Regions from separate parts of the Microbacterium sp. NPDC055442 genome, predicted to be linked through region 2. Evidence: riboswitches for the same ligand, from Rfam matches in the RefSeq annotation. Region 2 holds a riboswitch; the other holds the start of a gene.
What was found. Region 2 has a riboswitch for thiamine pyrophosphate ahead of ACWIBS_RS03695 (ABC transporter substrate-binding protein). Riboswitches for the same ligand answer to the same signal wherever they lie in the genome.

Region 1 (8,736 bases), on a different contig from region 2:
CGTCACGGCGAGGGCCGCGCCGGCGCGCACGTCGACCTCCAGGCCCGTCGCGACGGCGCGTCCGCGCACGCGCTCGACGGCGAGGTCGCGCGCTTCGAGCAGCACGGCACCGGCGGGTCGCGGCGGCGCGGGCGGGTGCGCGGGCGGATGCCCGGGAACCCACACGCCGCCTGCCGCGAGCTCGACGGCGCGACCGCGCAGCACGTCGTCGACGGGTCCGTCGGCCACGACGCCGCCCGCACCCAGCACGATGACGCGGGTCACCAGCGGCAGCCACACCTGGACGCGGTGCTCGACGACGACGAGGGTCGCGTCGTGCGCGTCGAGCATCGCGGCGACGGCGGCGCGCACTTCTCCGACCCCGTCGGGGTCGAGGTTGGCCGTGGGCTCGTCGAGCAGCACGAGCCCGGGGCGCATCGCGAGCGCGCCGGCGAGCGCGAGGCGCTGCTTCTGGCCGCCGGACAGCTGCTTCGTCGGCCGGTCGAGCGGCACATCGAGGCCGACGGCGTCGAGCGAGCTCGCGACGCGCCGCCAGATCTCCTCGCGCGGGATGCCGAAGTTCTCGCAGCCGAACGCGACGTCGTCGCCGACGCGGGCGAGGATCACCTGCGAGTCGGGGTCCTGCAGCACAAGTCCCGCCCGGCCTCGTACTGCCGCGGCCGGCACGCCGTCGATGAGCAGCTCGCCCTCGGACTCGCCCTCCTCCTCGCCGCCGAGCACGCCCGCCAGGCCGTGCAGGAGCGTCGACTTGCCCGATCCCGACGCCCCGAGCAGCAGCACGCGCTCGCCGGGCTCGATGCGGAAGGTCGCCTCGCGCACGGCCCAGGCGTGACGCGACGCGTGGCGCCACCCCCACCCGCGCGCCTCGACGACGGCGGGGCCGGAGACGGTGCTCATCACGGCTAGACGCGCACGCGTGCCGCGCGCCCCGACGCGAACCGGTCGAGCGCCCCCGTCGCGGCGAGCCCGCGGGCGAGCACCCACGACAGCGCGCCCGCGATCACGGCACCCGAGAGGAGCGTGCTGATCATGTAGATGACCGTGAAGGTCACATCTGCTCCGGGGTACCACAGGAGCAGGTTGTTGATCCCGCCGGTCAGCGCCGCACCCGCGCCCGCCAGCACGGCAACGGGGAACGACCAGCGCTTGTAGAGGAAGAGCAGGAAGATCAGCTCGGCGCCGAGGCCCTGCACGAGACCGGCCTCGATCGTGAGGAACCCGCCCCACGTGTTGCCGACGAGCGCCGAGACGACGGCGGCGAGCGTCTCGGTGTAGATCGCGGCGCCGGGCTTTCGGATGATGAGCGCGCCCAGCACGCCGGCGAAGAGCCAGGGGCCGTCGAGCAGACCCTGGATGCCCGGCGCGAGCGGTTCGAGCAGCGTCTTGGGCCCGAGATAGCCGATGTTCCACAGCAGGAAGATGAGTCCCGACGCGACGCCGATGACGCTCGCGACGACGATGTCGACGACTCTCCAGCGCAGCCTGCGGACGTTCGTGGACCGGGTGGATGCGGACGTGACGGTGTGCATCGGATGCTCCTCCCTGCGCCGGCATGATCCGGATCAGGTTCGACGGTCGAAGCGTGGGTCGCTTCCTCTCAGCCCGGCTCACCGGACTCCCGTGGTTGTGCCGATGAGTATAGCCGCCCGCCGCGCGTTGTACCGTAGGCGGGTGGCCCCCGACATCACCCCACCGCCCTCGCGCCGTGCCCTGCGCAATCAGGCGGCCATGCGCGCGGTGACGGCGACCCTCGAGGCCGATGAGGCGCCGACGGCGTCGGCGACGACGACCGACGTGACGCTCCCCTCTCCTGATCTGCCGCGCACGAGCACGGACGCGCCCGCCATCACCGCCGGCGCACTGTCGGGTCGGCGAGCCCTCGCGTGGGTCGACTCCGCTCGGGTGGGGATGTCGCCGGTGCCCGCCGAGCCCGGCCCCGATCTGCTCGGACGGGGTCCGCGCCGGTCGCCGCTGCGCGCGGGTGTGCTCGTCCCCGCCTCGCTCGTCGCGCTCGTCGTGGGGGCGTATGCCGCCACCACGCTGCTGTGGCCCCTGCACGCCGTCGCGCCGACGATCGAGGCGATCGGCGTGCAGCCCGTCGCCGCGGCGGAGGCCGCTCTGCCCTGGCCCGACGTCGGCGCCGCCGCCGTCGCGGTCGACGGCTTCGACACGCAGCTCGCGTCGATGCCCGAACCGCTCAGCATCGCGAGCATCACGAAGGTCGTCACGGCACTCGCGGTGCTCGAGGAGATGCCGCTCGAACTCGGCGAGGCGGGGCCCGAGTACCGGTTCACGGGGTACGACCGAACGCGATACTGGCAGTACCGCGCCAACGGCGAATCGGCGCTCGATGTTCCCGTCGGCGGGGCCCTGACGCAGTACCAGATGCTCGAAGGCATGCTCATCGCCTCGGGCAACAACTACGCCGACCGCCTCGCAACGACGCTCTGGCCGACCGACGAGATCTTCGCGGAGGCGGCGAACGGATGGCTCCGCACGCACGGCGTCGAGGGCATCGAGGTCGTCGAGCCCACGGGACTGGACCCGCGCAACATCGCGACCCCCGCCGCCCTGCTGACCCTCGCGCAGAAGGCCCTCGCCCACCCCGTCATCGCCGAGATCGTCGCCAAGCGCTCCGTCGACCTTCCGGGCGTGGGCGTCATCGAGAACACGAACCGGCTGCTCGAGGATGCCGGCGTCATCGGCGTCAAGACGGGCACCCTGGACACCTGGAACGTGCTGACGGCGAAAGACGTCATGGTGGGCGAGACCCCCGTGCGCGTGTACGCGTCGGTGCTGGGACAGCCCGACGGCGACGCCCGGGTCGCCGTCTCACGCGCCCTCTATGCCCAGATCGAGACCGAGCTGCAGCCGCGGCCCTCGGTCGAAGCGGGCACGACGGTGGGCCGGGCGACGACCGCGTGGGGCGCGAACGTGCCGATCGTCACCGCCGAGGATGCCGCCGTCGTGCTGTGGAACGGCAGCGCCGCCGCCGTGTCGACCGCGTTCGACCTCGGTGACGCACGCGCGAAGGGCGCCACGGTCGGCGAACTCTCGGCCGTCGGCCCGCTCGATCGCGCCGCCGTGCCGCTGCGTCTTTCCGACGACATCGCAGATCCGGATGCCTGGTGGCGACTGACGCACCCGCTCGAACTGTTCGGGCTGACCAGCTGACCGATCAGGCGAAGCGCACGGTCTGCTGAAGGCGGGTGCGCAGGTCGAAGACCTCGGTCCCGCCGATCGACCGCGCGCCGGCCACGCCGCGGCGCAGGATCGTCGACAGGGCGCTGCGCGACACGATCGCGACGGGAGTGCCGCGCACCTTCCCGAGCTCGTCGATGGGGTGCGCGACGTCGTCGTCGGGAAGCACGACGATCGCTCCGCCGAACCGCACCCCCGCGGCGCGCGCGAGGGCGCGTGTGCGGCCGACCAGGGTCGCCAGGGGCGCACCCGTCACCCCCTCGCCGATGAGCTCGCCCCGGCGCACGCGCACGGGGCCGCCCGTGTCGGCCGACTGCACGGCATACAGTCCACTCGGCCCCAGCACGATGTGGTCGATCTTGGCGTCGGGCCCGTCTCCGCGAGCGGCCGCACGCACGTCGTGCCACACGGTGTAGCCCATCCCGAGATCGGCCACGATGCGGGCCGTCGCCTCTTCGGCGAGCGCGTCGGCGAGGAGTCCGCGCAGGTGGTGGGGCGCGGAGCGCACGAGGGCGGGATCGTAGGGGTCGTCGAGGTCGACGCCCCGGCCGACCCATTCCCGCATGAGTCGCAGATAGCGCTCGCGGTTCCAGCCCCCGGGATGACCGTGCGACCGGGCCCGCGGCCGCGTGTCGGCCGCGGGGCGCGGCGGACGCCAGCCCGCGGCATCCTGAGCGAAGCTCGGCGCGGCGTGCGCCCCGAACCCGTGTCCGCGGTCGTAGGCGGCGCGCGCCTGGATCGTGCCGACGAGCTCCCACGCGCGCTGCACCTGCACGAAGACGGCGGCCTCCCCGCCCGTGTCGGGGTGGGTCTGCCGCAGGCGCAGACGATAGGCGCGGCGCAGCGTCTCGTCGTCGACATCGGGGGCGACGCCGAGCACGTCGTAGGCCGACGCCGAGAGCGGACTGTCGAACACGCACCCTCCCGATCGGCGCCGCGGCCGCGGCGGCTTACAGGTTATGCCACGTCGCCCTCAGCGTCGTTCGTGACGCCGCGCGTAGGCGGCGGCGCCGCGGCTGGACAGCGCCAGCAGGATCAGGATGTCCAGGCTCAGCGACACGAAGGTCGTGCGCAGGGTGATGTCCTGCCCCTGCGCCCACCACGCGACGAACGACGACGTGATCGAGACGACCGAGACGAGCATGACGATGACGCGGGCGATGTTGCGGCCGCGGAAGACCAGCACGCCGAACGTCAGATCGAGCAGCAGCGTGATCGAGCCCACGACGACGATGAGCGCGATCGCCACGGGACCGGTCACGGTGTCCTCTCGCAGCGACGCGAGCTCGTCGCCGTCGGGCAGGATGAGCCAGTCCCATCCGAACGCGACACCCAGCAGCATGACCGCGCCGGCGAGCACGCGCAGCATCACGAGCACGAAGCCCGCCACGATGGGGGCGGGCCGGCGCATGCCCGGGTCGTACCCGGTCGGCACGAGCAGCCGCGAGGCCGGCTCGAAGGCGGGGCGCTTGCGCGGCATCCCGGTCATGTCGTCACCTCGGCGATCGCGCGCACGTCGACGATCGGCAGGTCGCCGTCGGTGCGGATGCTGTCGCCTCCGCCGTTTCGCGAGTGATACCCCGTCGAGAAGTCGCGGATGACGTCGACCGTCACGCGGGGATCGGCGCCCGTCACGGTCTTCACGATGTGGTCCCGCTCGACGTCGGTGTCGGCGTCGATGCGGTGCGTGACCTGCAGCGTGAACAGCGACAGCCCCACGCTCGTGTCGAACGTCCCGGCCGCGAGCCAGTCCACGCGACGGCCGCCCGGCAGGAGCCAGCCGTCGGGGCACCGCCAGAACCGCACGTGGTGGCGCTGCGCGGGATTGCCGTCGACCTCCTGCTGGTACGCGAAGTCCTGCTGACGCCCGAACAGGAACAGCGGGCTGACGGGCGCCTCGTGATAGCTGCGCCGCCGCAGCGTCGACGTGACGATGGTCACCGACGACGCGAGCGTGACGGGGTCGGCCTTCGTCCAGCCCGCCGCGCGCATCGCCCGTTCGATCTGGCCTCCCTCGCCGAGGAACGCGAGGTTGAAGGGGTCGCCCAGCAGGCCGTCGCTCGTGCGCGCGCGTCCGATGAAGTAGTCGGGGACGTAGATCGTCGTGAGGATGCGATGCAGCCGAGGCAGCACGAGATAGGCCAGCAGCAGCCAGAACAGCACGGCGAACAGCACGCCCCACCAGCCGACCTGGAAGGTCTCGGTCAGGCTGAGGTAGGCGAGCCACACCGCTGCGAGGCCCGCGAAGACGAAGAAGAACCCGTCGATCGCGATTCCGATCGACGCTGTGCGACGCCGGGGCGTCAGGCCCACAAAGGCGTGCCCGGTTCGAAGCCGAGGGCGTTCTCGGCGAGATCGGGGGCGATCTCGGCCAGGCTCGGCGGGTTCCAGCGCGGCGAGCGGTCCTTGTCGACCAGCTGCGCGCGGATGCCCTCGAGCAGGTCGGGCTGCGTGTGGGCGAACCACATGACCAGGCCGTACTCCTGCGCGAGCACGTCGCGCAGGCCCGCGGCCTCGCGCGCGGCGCGCACCGAGGCGAGGGTCACGGCGAGCCCCGTCGGCGACAGCTCGGCCAGCACGTCGGCGGCCGCGTGCGCGTCGGGCTCTGCGCGGGCGTGCAGACGGTCGACGATCTCGGCGACGGTGTCGGCCGAGAAGGCGTCGTCGATCCATTCGCGGGACGCCTCGAGGCGCGACGGCCCGGGCGTCTCATCGAACAGCATGACGAGCTCGGTCGGGGTCTCGGGATCGGCCCGCGTCTGGAGGGCGTGGCGCACATCATCCAGGCGGTCGCTCGCGACGACATGATCGGCGAAGCCGGCGTACACCGCATCGGCGGCATCCATCGTGGCCCCCGTGAGCGCGAGGTACTCCCCCGTGCGGCCCGGCGCGCGTGCCAGCAGCCACGTGCCGCCGACGTCCGGGGTGAAGCCGATCCGCGTCTCGGGCATGGCCAGCTTCGAGCGTTCGGTCACGATGCGCACCGCCGCGTGACCTGCCAGTCCGATCCCGCCGCCCATCGTGACGCCGTCGGCGAAGACGACGACGGGTTTGGGGTACTCGGCGATGCGCGCGTTGAGGGCGTACTCGTCGCGGAAGAAGACGGCGGCCTCTTCGGCGTCGCCCTGAGAGATCTGCGCCGCGAGACCCCGGACGTCGCCGCCCGCGCACAGGCCGCGCTCGCCCGCGCCGTCGATCAGCACGATGTCGACGTCGTGATCGTCCTGCCAGGCGTCGAGGGCCGCAGCGAGGTCTCGGATCATGCCGAGATCGAGGGCGTTGATGGCGCGCGGCCGGTTGAGCGTGAGGCGGCCGAGGCCCGCTTCGGCGCGGACGAGGACCTGGGATTCGGAGGCATCGGTCACGATCGCAAGGCTACCGCCCGCCGCCGGATGGACCAGGGCGCACGCGGAATGCGGCGATCGGAGCGGATTTCCGCAAGGATAGGGGCACGGTTCACCACGACGAGGGGTTCGGCATGCCCGAAGGACACGTGCTTGAGTTCGACCGTGTCACGAAGCGGTTCGGCGCGATCACGGCGGTCGCCGGGCTGACGGCACAGGTCGAACCCGGGCGGGTCACCGGATTCCTCGGCCCGAACGGCGCCGGCAAGACGACGACGCTGCGGATCCTCCTGGGTCTCGTGCGCGCGACCGACGGCGTCGCCACGATCGGCGGCACCCCGTATGCCAAGCTCGACCACCCGCTGCAGACGGTCGGCGCCGTCCTCGAAGCGTCGAGCTTCCACCCCGGACGCACGGCCGCGAACCACCTTCGCGTGTACGCGCGTGCCGCGGGCCTGGGCGACGCGCGTGTGGACGAAGTGCTGGGACTCGTGGGACTCGCGGATGCCGCGGGGCGCAAGGTCGGCGGATACTCGCTCGGCATGCGCCAGCGCCTGGGACTCGCCACCGCGCTGCTCGGAGACCCGGGCGTGCTCGTGCTCGACGAGCCGACGAACGGCCTCGACCCCGAGGGGATCCGCTGGATCCGCGGGTTCCTGCAGCAGCTCGCCGGCGAAGGACGCACCGTGCTCGTCTCGTCGCACCTGCTCAGCGAAGTGCAGCAGACCGTCGACGCGCTGCTCGTCATCTCGCAGGGTCGCCTCGTGTTCCAAGGCCGACTCGAAGACCTCGCCGACGCGACGGAGTACGCCACGGTCGTCGACGCGCCCGATCGCGCGGGGCTGACGGCCGCCCTCGACGCCGCGGGCGTGGGATACGACGTGCTCCGCTCGGGCCTGACGGTGCGCGGGCTCGAGCCCGCGGGCGTCGGCCGCATCGCTGCCGAGGCGGACATCGCGCTGTCGTCGCTGCAGCGCCGGGGCCCCGCACTCGAAGAGGTCTTCCTCGAGCTCGTGAGCGGGCAGCGCGTGCACGCGAGCGCGACGGATCACGACGTCGCACCGGATCAGCCCGGCGCCGCTCCCGCTGAGCCGGACGTTGTTCCCGCTGAACCGGACGTTGTTCCCGCTGAGCCGGACGTTGTTCCCGCTGAGCCGGCGCCCGCTGAACCGGCCCCCGCTGAGCCGGACGCCGTCGACGAACCGTCCGACGACGTCGCGGCGGGCGCGGCACCGGCCGATGAGCCGGATCCGCTCGCCGTCTTCGAGCCCGTCGCCGCGTCCGTCGCCGCGCCCGTGCCGTCCTCGGCCGCCTTCAGCGTCGCGCAGACCGGTGTCATCGACATCGTGCCGCCCCGAGACGCCGAGATCGACTCCGAAGACACCGACGTCGCCCCCGAAGACGCCGATCCCGACATCGAGGCGATCGGCGAGATCGACGACGAGCTCAGCGCGCCCGACGAGCGGGTCGATGCCGTCGACGCGCCGGCCGACGAGGGAGGTGACCCGCGATGAGCCTCGCCGCCGCGACCCGGTCCGAGACCACGAAGCAGTTCACGACGTCGATGTGGTGGATCCTCGCGATCATCCTCGTCGTGTACGTCGCCTTCACGGCCTCCGTGCTCGGCGGCGTGTTCGCCGGCACCTCGACCGGTGCGCTGGGCGGTGAGGCGATGCTGCCGTCCGAGGGCTTGTCCGCGACGCTCTACAGCACGGCGACGACGGTCGGATACGTCTTCCCGCTCCTCATCGGAACACTCATCGTGACGGCGGAGTTCCGCCACAAGACGCTCACCCCCACCTTCCTCGCCACGCCGCAGCGCGGCACGGTGCTGTCGGCCAAGGTCGTCGCGGGGGTCATCCTGGGCGTGCTGTACGGCGCGCTCGGCATCATCGCCTCCGTCGGCCCCGCGGCGGGATTCCTCGCCGCCTTCGGGCTCGACACCGACCTCGGCAGCTCCGACACCTGGGCGATGCTGGGGCGGATGCTGCTGGCCTATGTGCTCTGGGTGATCATCGGCATCGGGGTCGGCGCGCTCGTGCGCAATCAGGTCGGAGCGATCGTCGGCGTCCTGGTGTTCACCCAGTTCCTCGAGCCCGTCGGCCGGGCTGCGGCATCCTTCGTCGAGGGCTTGTCGGATGTGACGCAGTTCCTGCCCGGCGCCGCGAGCGACATCCTCGTCGGCGCGAGC
Region 2 (8,736 bases):
CTGGTCGGAGCCGACGGCGAGTCCAGCCGCACGCCCATGCCATGGGGGAGCGAGGACGAACCCGCCGTCGCCGAACGGCTCGAGCTCTACCGCTCGCTCATCGCGCTGCGGCGCGAGCACGCCGTGCTCGGCAGCGGCGGGCTGCGGTGGCTGCACGTCGACGACGAGACCGTCGTGTTCGCGCGCGAGTCGGCTGACGAGACGATCGTCGTGCTCGCGACGCGCGGAGACGCCGACGTCGAGCTCGTGCCCGGCGCTCTCGCCGGAGCGGAGAGCGCGCGGGCGCTCGTCGGCGACGCGACGCTCGCGACAGCGGTCGACGGCGCCGTCGTGCTCTCGGCCGAGGGCCCGGCCTTCGCCGCCTGGTCGCTCCCCGGCGTGCGCGTCCCCTCCTGACACGGCCTCTTGACCGCGAGACTGCAACGGGAGGCCGAAACCGTGGGCTTTACCCGCTGGTTCGGCGTGCCGTTGCAGTCTCGCGGGTAGGGGGTCGGGCACGCGACGTGTGGAGAACGCGTGACACCGGATCGCGGTATCGGGCACACTGAGTGCCATGTCAGCGTTGACCACCGTCGGATTGCCCGTCGCCCTCGGCATCATCATGTTCGGCCTCGGGCTGAGCCTCACCCTCGGCGACTTCGCCCGAGTCCTGAAGCAGCCCAAAGCGGTGATCGTCGCCCTCGCCTGCCAGCTCCTGCTGCTGCCGGCGATCTGCTTCGGGCTCGTGATCGCCTTCCAGCTGCCGCCGGTCCTCGCCGTCGGCATGATGATGCTCGCCGCGTCTCCCGGCGGCACGACGGCGAACCTGTACAGCCACCTGTTCCGCGGCGACATCGCGCTGAACATCTCGCTCACCGCCGTGAACTCGGTCATCGCCGTCATCACGCTGCCGCTCATCACGAACTTCGCGATCTGGTACTTCGAGCCGTTCGACGATCAGCTCGGCATGCAGTGGTCCAAGGCGCTCGAGGTGTTCGCGATCGTGCTGCTGCCCGTCGCGGGCGGCATGCTCGTGCGCCGTTTCTGGCCGCGTTTCGCCGCGGGCATGGACAAGCCCGTGCGCATCGCGTCGGTCATCATCCTGGTCGTCGTGATCGCCGGCGCCGTCGCGTCGAACTGGGCGCTGCTGGTCGAGAACTTCGCGCGGCTGTCGCTCATCACGATCGTGTTCTGCCTCGTGAGCCTCGCCATCGGATACCTCGTACCCCGCTGGCTGCGCGTCGGCAAGCGCCAGGCGATCGCCTCGTCGTTCGAGATCGGCATTCACAACGCGACCCTCGCGATCGTCATCGCGCAGACGGTCCTCGGCTCGGTGGAGCTGTCGCTGCCGGCAGCCGTCTACGGAGTGCTGATGTTCTTCGTCGCCTTCGGGTTCGGCTTCCTCATCCGCGGACGCGACCGAGCGGATGCCGCCACCCCACCCCGCCCAGACCGTGAGACCGCATCGGGCGGCCGAGACCGTGGGTAAACCCCGCATCCTCGGCGCGCAGATGCAGTCTCGCGGGTCCGGGGCGGAGGGGCGTTCGTAGACTGAGGGGATGCGCCCGCTCACGGAAGACGTTCTCCGAGCCGCCATGGCCAACGCCTCGCCCGACGATGTGCGACTGCTCGCCGTGCCGGTCGACTTCGTCATCACCGACTGGGACCACCTCGACTTCTACGCGTGGCGCGACCCGCGCACGCGCTCCCGCGGCTACATCGTCGCCGAGATCGACGGTGAGCCGCACGGGGTCGTGCTGCGCGCCGCCGACGGCTCGTCGCGCGCCCGGGCATCGATGTGCAACCTGTGTCACACGATGCAGCCTTCCGACCAGGTGGCGCTCTTCACGGCGCGCAGGGCCGGCGAGGCGGGAGAGCACGGCGACAGCGTCGGCACCTACATCTGCTCCGACCTGTCGTGCCACGAGAACGTGCGACTGGCGGCTCCGCTCGCGCCGAGCGAGATCCGCGCGAGCGTGGACCGCCGCATCGACGGCACCCGCGCGCGCGTCGAAGCGTTCGTCGCGCGCGTGCTCGAGACAGCGGGCTCGCGCCGGTGACGGTCGTCGTCATCGGCGACGCGCTGATCGACGAGCTGCGCGACCCCCGCGGCATCCGCGAATTCGTCGGCGGAGCCGCGCTCAACGTCGCGGTCGGCCTCGTCCGGGTCGGCGTGCCGGCGACCCTCATCGCGATGGTGGGCGATGATGACGCGGGCTCGCGCATCCGCCGATACCTCGGCGACCTCGGCGTCGGGCTGATCGCGACCCCCGCACCGCACGGCTCCGCGCGCGCCGTGAGCACGCGCACGCGAGGGGAACCGCAGTACGAGTTCAACGAGGCGGCCCGGCGTCGCCGCATCCGGCTGGGCGAACGCGAGCGCGCCGTCATCGCAGCGGCCGATCTCGTCGCCGTCAGCTGCGTCGCCTTCGACGACCCCGAGCAGGCGGATGAGCTGCGCGACGCGCTCGCCGACGCAGCATCCGTCGCGATCGACCCGAACCCCAGACCCGGGATGCTGCGCGACCGAGCCGCATTCGTGCAGGGATTCGAGCGCGTCGTGCCCGGCGCTCGGCTGATCAAGGTCGGCGACGACGACGCGCGGCTGCTCTATCGCGCGCCGCTCGACGCCGTGCGGGCGCGGATGGTCGAGCTCGGCGCGCACGCCGTGCTCGCGACCCGCGGATCGGCGGGCGCCACGATCGAAGCGGGCGACGTGGTCCTGACCCGACCGGTGCCGCGACTGCCCGGCCGGATCGTCGACACGATGGGTGCCGGCGACGCCGCCTTCGCCGCCGCGCTCGCCGGGCTCGTGGACCATTCGCCGACGCACGCCGACGGCTGGGACGCGGTGCTTCGCGACGCGATGGAGATGGCCGCCGCCACGTGCCGTTTCGAGGGCGCGCTGCTGCGCACACCGAGGGCTCTGGACGGCATGGACCTGGGTCGCATCGGCACCTGAGCGGGTCGATTTCGAACACCGGCAAGATGCGCGTAAGATTGTGGATCGCGCCTCCGGTCGACTGAAAAAGCTGGGCGGGTGCGCACCCGGCGAGTTACCCAAGCGGCCAAAGGGATCTGACTGTAAATCAGACTGCTCAGCATTCGGGGGTTCGAATCCCTCACTCGCCACCACATTCCCCCCGCGATCCGCGCGCCTGCGCCCGCTTTCTGCGTATGCCCTTGCTGCCCCTGCCGCCCGAGCGGCGGCATCCCTCTCGCGTCAGCCCGTCCCCGTTCGCCGACTTGCGCCCTGTGTCGGCGACACGCCGGGCGTGTCCGACATAGGGCGCAAGTCGACGATGCGCGGGCTGCGTGCGGGCGGCGCACCTCAACGATGCGCGGGCTGCGTGCGGGGCGCCGCACCTCGACGATGCGGGCGGCGCACGTCGACGATGCGCGGGCTGCGTGCGGGCGGCGCGCATCGATGTTGGGGCCGGCGACGTCGAGAGATCAGCCCCGCAGGTTGTCGCGGAGCGTCGGTCCCGCGTACTCGGTGCGAAACACACCGCGACGCTGCAGTTCGGGCACGACGCCGTTCACGAACTCTTCGAACGACGAGTGGTACAGCGCCGGCATGATGATGAACCCGTCGGCGGCCTCGCCGCGGAACAGGTGCTCGAGCTCGTCGGCGACGCTCGCCGGCGAGCCCACGATCTGAGGATGCAGCTGATTCAGCGCCTGCTCGATCGCGAGGTCGGCGACGGTGTAGCCGCGCTGCGCGCTCACCGCGGCGAGCATGTCCTCGAACGCGACGCTCCCCGTCGCACCCCGGTGCGCCTCGAGTGTCGTGACGGCGGATGCGGCGGGGTCGAGCGACTCGGCATGCAGCAGCCGAGCGAGCTTGACCAGGGCGTCGTCGAGCGAGATCTGCGCGCGCAGCTGCTCCAGCCGCGACTGCGCATCGGCGTCCGTCCGCCCGAGCACCGGCTGCAGACCCTGCAGGACACGGATGCTGTCCGGATCCCTGCCGTGATCTCGCTCGGCGCGCCCGCGCAGCTCTTGGCGGAAGGCCCGCATCTGGTCTTCGGAGTCTCCGATCGCGAAGACCACCTCCGCCCATCGCGCCGCGAAATCGCGTCCGCGCGGCGAAGCTCCCGCCTGCATGAGCACGGGGTGCCTCTGCGGACTCGCCGGCACCGTTAGGGGTCCGCGCGCCAGGTCGGCGTTGCGCGCCGGCACTCGGTGCACGCGGTCCGGATCCGCGAACCGGCGCGCTTCGCGGTCGAGCACGAGTGCGTCCGCATCCCAGCTCTTCCACAGATCCACGACCGTCTCCGCGACCCGGTCGGCTTTGTCGTACCGAGCGGCCGACCCCGCGATGCTCTCACGCCCGTGATTGCGGGCCTCGGCGTTCGTCGTGGAGGTCACGATGTTCCACGCGACGCGTCCACCCGACAGCTGGTCGACGGTCAGGAGCTGCCGCGCGATCGTGTACGGCGGCGCGAAGCTCGTGGACACGGTCGCGCCGAGCCCGATCCGGCTCGTCACTCCCGCGACGAGCGAGATGAGCGAGATCGGATCGAGGTAGATGCTGCCCTTCCCGCCGGTCGCCAGGGTCGTGTCGACCGTGCCGTCCGCGGCTTCGGGCACCGCCAGTGCGTCGGCGAAGAAGATCATGTCGAACCGGCCGCGCTCCAGCATCCGCCCCAGGTCAGCGAAGAATTCGCCGCGCAGCCAGTCGGCCCGCCCGAGCGGGTTGCGCCAGTTCTCGGCATACTGGCTCGTCGGCGGATTCACCATCGCGACGAGGTGCATCTGCCTCGCCACGTCAGCTCGCCGCGAGAGTCGGACTGTTGATCGAGATCGTGACGTGGGTCGTCACGTGCTGCACGGTTCGTCCCACCGCGATCCAGGCGTTCGCGACGGTCGTCAGCACGTCGGCGAGGTCGCCGTCCAGGCGCGTCGCGTAGTGGTCCGAACCCGCGTACACGCCGATCTCCTTCGCGTGCTCGATCGCGTCGTAGATCGCCGTCATGTGATCGCCGTCGGCACCGCCGTCGAGCAGGGGATACAGCGACCAGTGGGCGCGTGCACGGATGCCGGTGGCCGCGAGCTGCACCGGTTCGGCGCCGATCGCATCCACCCCCGCGGGAAGCTCGCACTGCAGTTCGCCGGGGCAGCCTCGGGAGAGCAGGATCGCCGCGGACACGTGCGCTCCGCCGGAGGACGCGGAGGCGATGACGTCGCGCAGATAGCGCAGCACGTCGTTCTCGGCGCCGCCCACGAAGGTGGAGATGTCGGTCGTGTCGACGGTCACGGCGCTCGCGTCGGCGGTCGCGAGCGCACCCAGGATGATGTCGACGTAGGCGGAGTCGTAGACCGAGAGGGTGAAGCGCGCGCCCACCCCGTACTCGGTCGGAGTGAGCGCGTTCTGATGTATCACGGGGGGCATGACGCACCACGATAGCCCTTCTGCGGATCTCGGCTACGCTCGTCGGTACACGGGAGCTCGGTAGACCGGGCTGAGAGGAAGGTCCCAACCTTCGACCGTCGAACCTGATCTGGATAATGCCAGCGCAGGGAGGCATCTCTTCTTCACCCGTGCCCGATCAGAGGGGCACACCCATGCGAAAACTCCACGCCCTCGCGGCATCCATCTCCATCGTCGCGCTCGGTCTCACCGGCTGCGCAGCCGGGTCGGCGGACTCGCCCGACGACCTCGAGAAGGTCACGTTCGCCCTGGACTGGGCGCCGAACACCAACCACATCGGCGTGTACGTCGCCGATGCGCTCGGATACTTCGACGAGGCGGGGATCGACGTCGAGATCCTGCCGTACGCCTCGACCTCGGTGCCCGAGCTGGTCTCTGCCGGGTCGGCGGACTTCGGGCTGGCCGGTCAAGCGGGCGTGCAGCTGGCTCGCACGGCGGGTCGAGACGTCGTATCGGTCTTCCAGGTGACGCAGTCCGATACGGGCCAACTGGTGCTCCTCGGCGACCGCGACGACATCGAGCGCCCCGCGGACCTCGACGGCGGGGTCTTCGGCGGCTTCGGCTCGCCGCTCTACGGCGCGCTCGCGCGTGCCGTGATCCAGGGCGACGGCGGCGACGGCGACTTCGAAGAGGTCGTGCTCGACACCGGCGCCTATGAGGCGCTGAGTCAGCAGCGCATCGACTTCACGCTCTCGGTCTCGACGTGGCAGGACATCCAGGCCGACATCGACGGTCACCCCTACCGCGCGTTCCGCTACCAGGACTACGGCGTGCCCGACCTGCAGTCGACGGGGATCGTCTCGAGCGACGCCTACCTGGAGGTGAACCCCGAGACGGCTCGGGCGTTCGTCTCAGCCGTGCAGCGCGGTTACGCGTATGCCGCCGCCGAGCCCGAGAACGCGGCTCGCATCCTCATCGAGGCCAATTCCGACACGTTGGGCGCCGCGGAAGAGCTCGTGACGCGCAGCGCGACCCTGCTCGCGGAGGAGTACTTCGTCGCCGACGGCGTCGCGATCGGCGAGGCCGTGCCCCAGAAGTGGGAGGACTTCGGCGCGTTCCTCATCGCCCACGGTGTGCTGACGGATGCCGCGGGGGCGGTCGTGACCGAGGCGCCCGACTGGTCGGAGTACTACTCGACCGACTACCTCGAGTGAGCAGGATGCGCGGCACCGTCGGCGTCGTCCTGCCCCCGATCGCCGCCGCACTGACGATCCTCGTTCTGTGGGAGGTCGTGGCGAACGCGGGCCTCGTCGCGGCCGGCGTCCTGCCCTCGCCGACCCGGATCCTCGAGCAGGGGTTCGGCGAGCGGGAGGTGCTGCTGCGCCACACGATCCCCACGCTCACCGCGACCGCACTGGGCTTCACGCTGTCGATCGCGGTCGCATTCCTCACCGCGACCGCGCTCGACTTCTTCGCGCTCGGACGGCGGGCGGTGATGCCGCTGCTCATCGTGAGCCAGACCCTGCCGCTCATCGCGCTCGCGCCGCTGGTCGTGCTGTGGTTCGGGTTCGGTCTGCTGCCGAAGGTGCTGCTCGTCGCGTTCGTCACGTTCTTCCCGATGGTGGTGGGACTCATGCGCGGCTTCGCCTCCGCCGATCCCGACGCCGAGCACCTGCTGCGCTCGATGGGGGCGGGCACACGCACCGTGTTCCGCATGGTCCGGCTGCCCACGGCGATGCCGTCGTTCTTCTCCTCGCTGCGCATCTCGATCACCTACGCCGTCGTGGGCGCGATCTTCGCGGAGTACGCCGGCGCCGTCTCGGGCCTGGGCGTCTACATGCAGAGCGCGAAGAACGTGTTCCGAACGGATCTGGTGCTCGCGGCCGTCGCGGTCAGCTCGGTGCTGACACTCCTTCTCTACGGGCTCGTCGGTCTGGTGGAACGCCTCGTACTGCCCTGGCTGCGCGTCGAGAAGGGTGCACTGCGATGAACGTCGGCGGCCTGGAACTCACCGGCATCCGCAAAGGCTTCGACGGGATGCCGGTGCTCGATGACCTCACTCTGTCGGTCGCGCCCGGTGAGATCGTGAGCCTGATCGGCCCGAGCGGCAGCGGCAAGTCGACGCTCCTCTCGCTGCTCACGGGTGAGCTCGTCGCCGATGCCGGCCGGATCCTCTTCGACGGCGCCCCCGTGCCGGAACGAGAGCGGCCCTTCGCGTTCATGCCGCAGCGAGACGTGCTGCTGCCGTGGCGTCGCGCTCTCGACAACGCCGCGATCGGGCTCGAGGTCGCGGGCGTGCCACGGCGTGAAGCGCGGCGCCGCGCCGGCGAGCTGTTCGACGCCTTCGGGCTGTCCGGCAGTGAGCGGCGCTACCCGCGCCAGCTGTCCGGAGGGATGCGGCAGCGGGTGTCGCTAGCTCGCACGGTCGTGCAGGGCAAGCCGCTGCTCCTGCTCGACGAGCCGTTCGGTGCGCTCGACGCGATCACCCGCGACGAGATGCAGGAGTGGCTGCTGACCGTCTGGGCGCAGCACCGGTGGAGCGTGCTGCTCGTGACGCATGACATCCGCGAGGCGGTCCGGCTGTCGGACCGCGTCTACGTCATCTCGCGCCGTCCCGCCCGGATCATCGGTGAGGCCGTGGTGTCGAGGGACATCCCGCGGGGGGAGGGGTTCGTGACGGATCCGCGAGTGCCCGCCCTGGAAGAGCGGCTGCGCGACCTGCTGCGTGCCGGCTAGACGCGCGCGGATGGCCCCGCCGAGGACTCGCCGATCGGCGCATCAGGTCGCCGTCAGGCGACGGCCCGGTGCAGCGCGGCGCGGACGGCCGCGATCGCGGGCGAGGTCTCGCTGCCGGCGCGCACCGAGCTCTCGATCATCCGGCTCCGTCCCGTGTCGTGCAGGCGGATGCCGCCGGCCCGGGCGGCCACGAGATCGGGCAGGAACCCCGCAGCGAGCCCGCGATCGATGAGCTGCGCGTGCAGCAGGACATCCGCCGTCTCGAAGGCGACGCGCGGCTCGAAGCCCGCGCCGCGGCACATCGCGTCCGACCAGGCCCGCGCGTTCGTGCCGACGTGCTCCATGATCCACGGGGCATCCGCCAGATCGGACAGGGCCTCGCCCGACCAGGAGTCCGGCACCGCGAGGCGCAGCGTATCCCGCGCGAGTTCGTCGGTGAGAACGCCCGCGCGAGGTGTCGCCGGCTCGCCCGGATAGCGCTCCGACAGGACGACGTCGAACTCGCGCGCGACCAGGCCGGGGATCGCGGCCGGGGCGTCGATGTGCGAGAAGCGCACATCGAGACTCGGATGCTGCGCCGTGAGCGCGGCCAGCGCGCGGGGCACGATCGTGTGCGCGGCCGTCTGGAAGGTCGCGATGCGTACGGT

Region 1: another riboswitch for thiamine pyrophosphate. It lies ahead of ACWIBS_RS09330 (ECF transporter S component); the one in region 2 lies ahead of ACWIBS_RS03695 (ABC transporter substrate-binding protein).

What each region holds. Positions count from the first base shown of each region.
Region 1 is NZ_JBSHLF010000003.1:421,507-430,242, reverse strand. It holds gene ACWIBS_RS09335 (ABC transporter ATP-binding protein) at 1-897, opposite strand, end outside; gene ACWIBS_RS09330 (ECF transporter S component) at 903-1,529, opposite strand; TPP riboswitch at 1,523-1,632, opposite strand; gene ACWIBS_RS09325 (D-alanyl-D-alanine carboxypeptidase) at 1,672-3,174, shown strand; gene ACWIBS_RS09320 (DnaJ domain-containing protein) at 3,179-4,117, opposite strand; gene ACWIBS_RS09315 (hypothetical protein) at 4,175-4,690, opposite strand; gene ACWIBS_RS09310 (LssY C-terminal domain-containing protein) at 4,687-5,508, opposite strand; gene ACWIBS_RS09305 (enoyl-CoA hydratase/isomerase family protein) at 5,505-6,566, opposite strand; gene ACWIBS_RS09300 (ABC transporter ATP-binding protein) at 6,680-8,059, shown strand; gene ACWIBS_RS09295 (ABC-2 transporter permease) at 8,056-8,736, shown strand, end outside.
Region 2 is NZ_JBSHLF010000001.1:747,082-755,817, reverse strand. It holds gene ACWIBS_RS03730 (glycoside hydrolase family 13 protein) at 1-396, shown strand, start outside; gene ACWIBS_RS03725 (bile acid:sodium symporter family protein) at 554-1,468, shown strand; gene ACWIBS_RS03720 (FBP domain-containing protein) at 1,539-2,039, shown strand; gene ACWIBS_RS03715 (PfkB family carbohydrate kinase) at 2,036-2,941, shown strand; tRNA gene ACWIBS_RS03710 (tRNA-Tyr) at 3,030-3,114, shown strand; gene ACWIBS_RS03705 (NtaA/DmoA family FMN-dependent monooxygenase) at 3,433-4,749, opposite strand; gene ACWIBS_RS03700 (YkoF family thiamine/hydroxymethylpyrimidine-binding protein) at 4,751-5,374, opposite strand; TPP riboswitch at 5,414-5,523, shown strand; gene ACWIBS_RS03695 (ABC transporter substrate-binding protein) at 5,548-6,567, shown strand; gene ACWIBS_RS03690 (ABC transporter permease) at 6,573-7,343, shown strand; gene ACWIBS_RS03685 (ABC transporter ATP-binding protein) at 7,340-8,089, shown strand; gene ACWIBS_RS03680 (LysR family transcriptional regulator) at 8,143-8,736, opposite strand, start outside.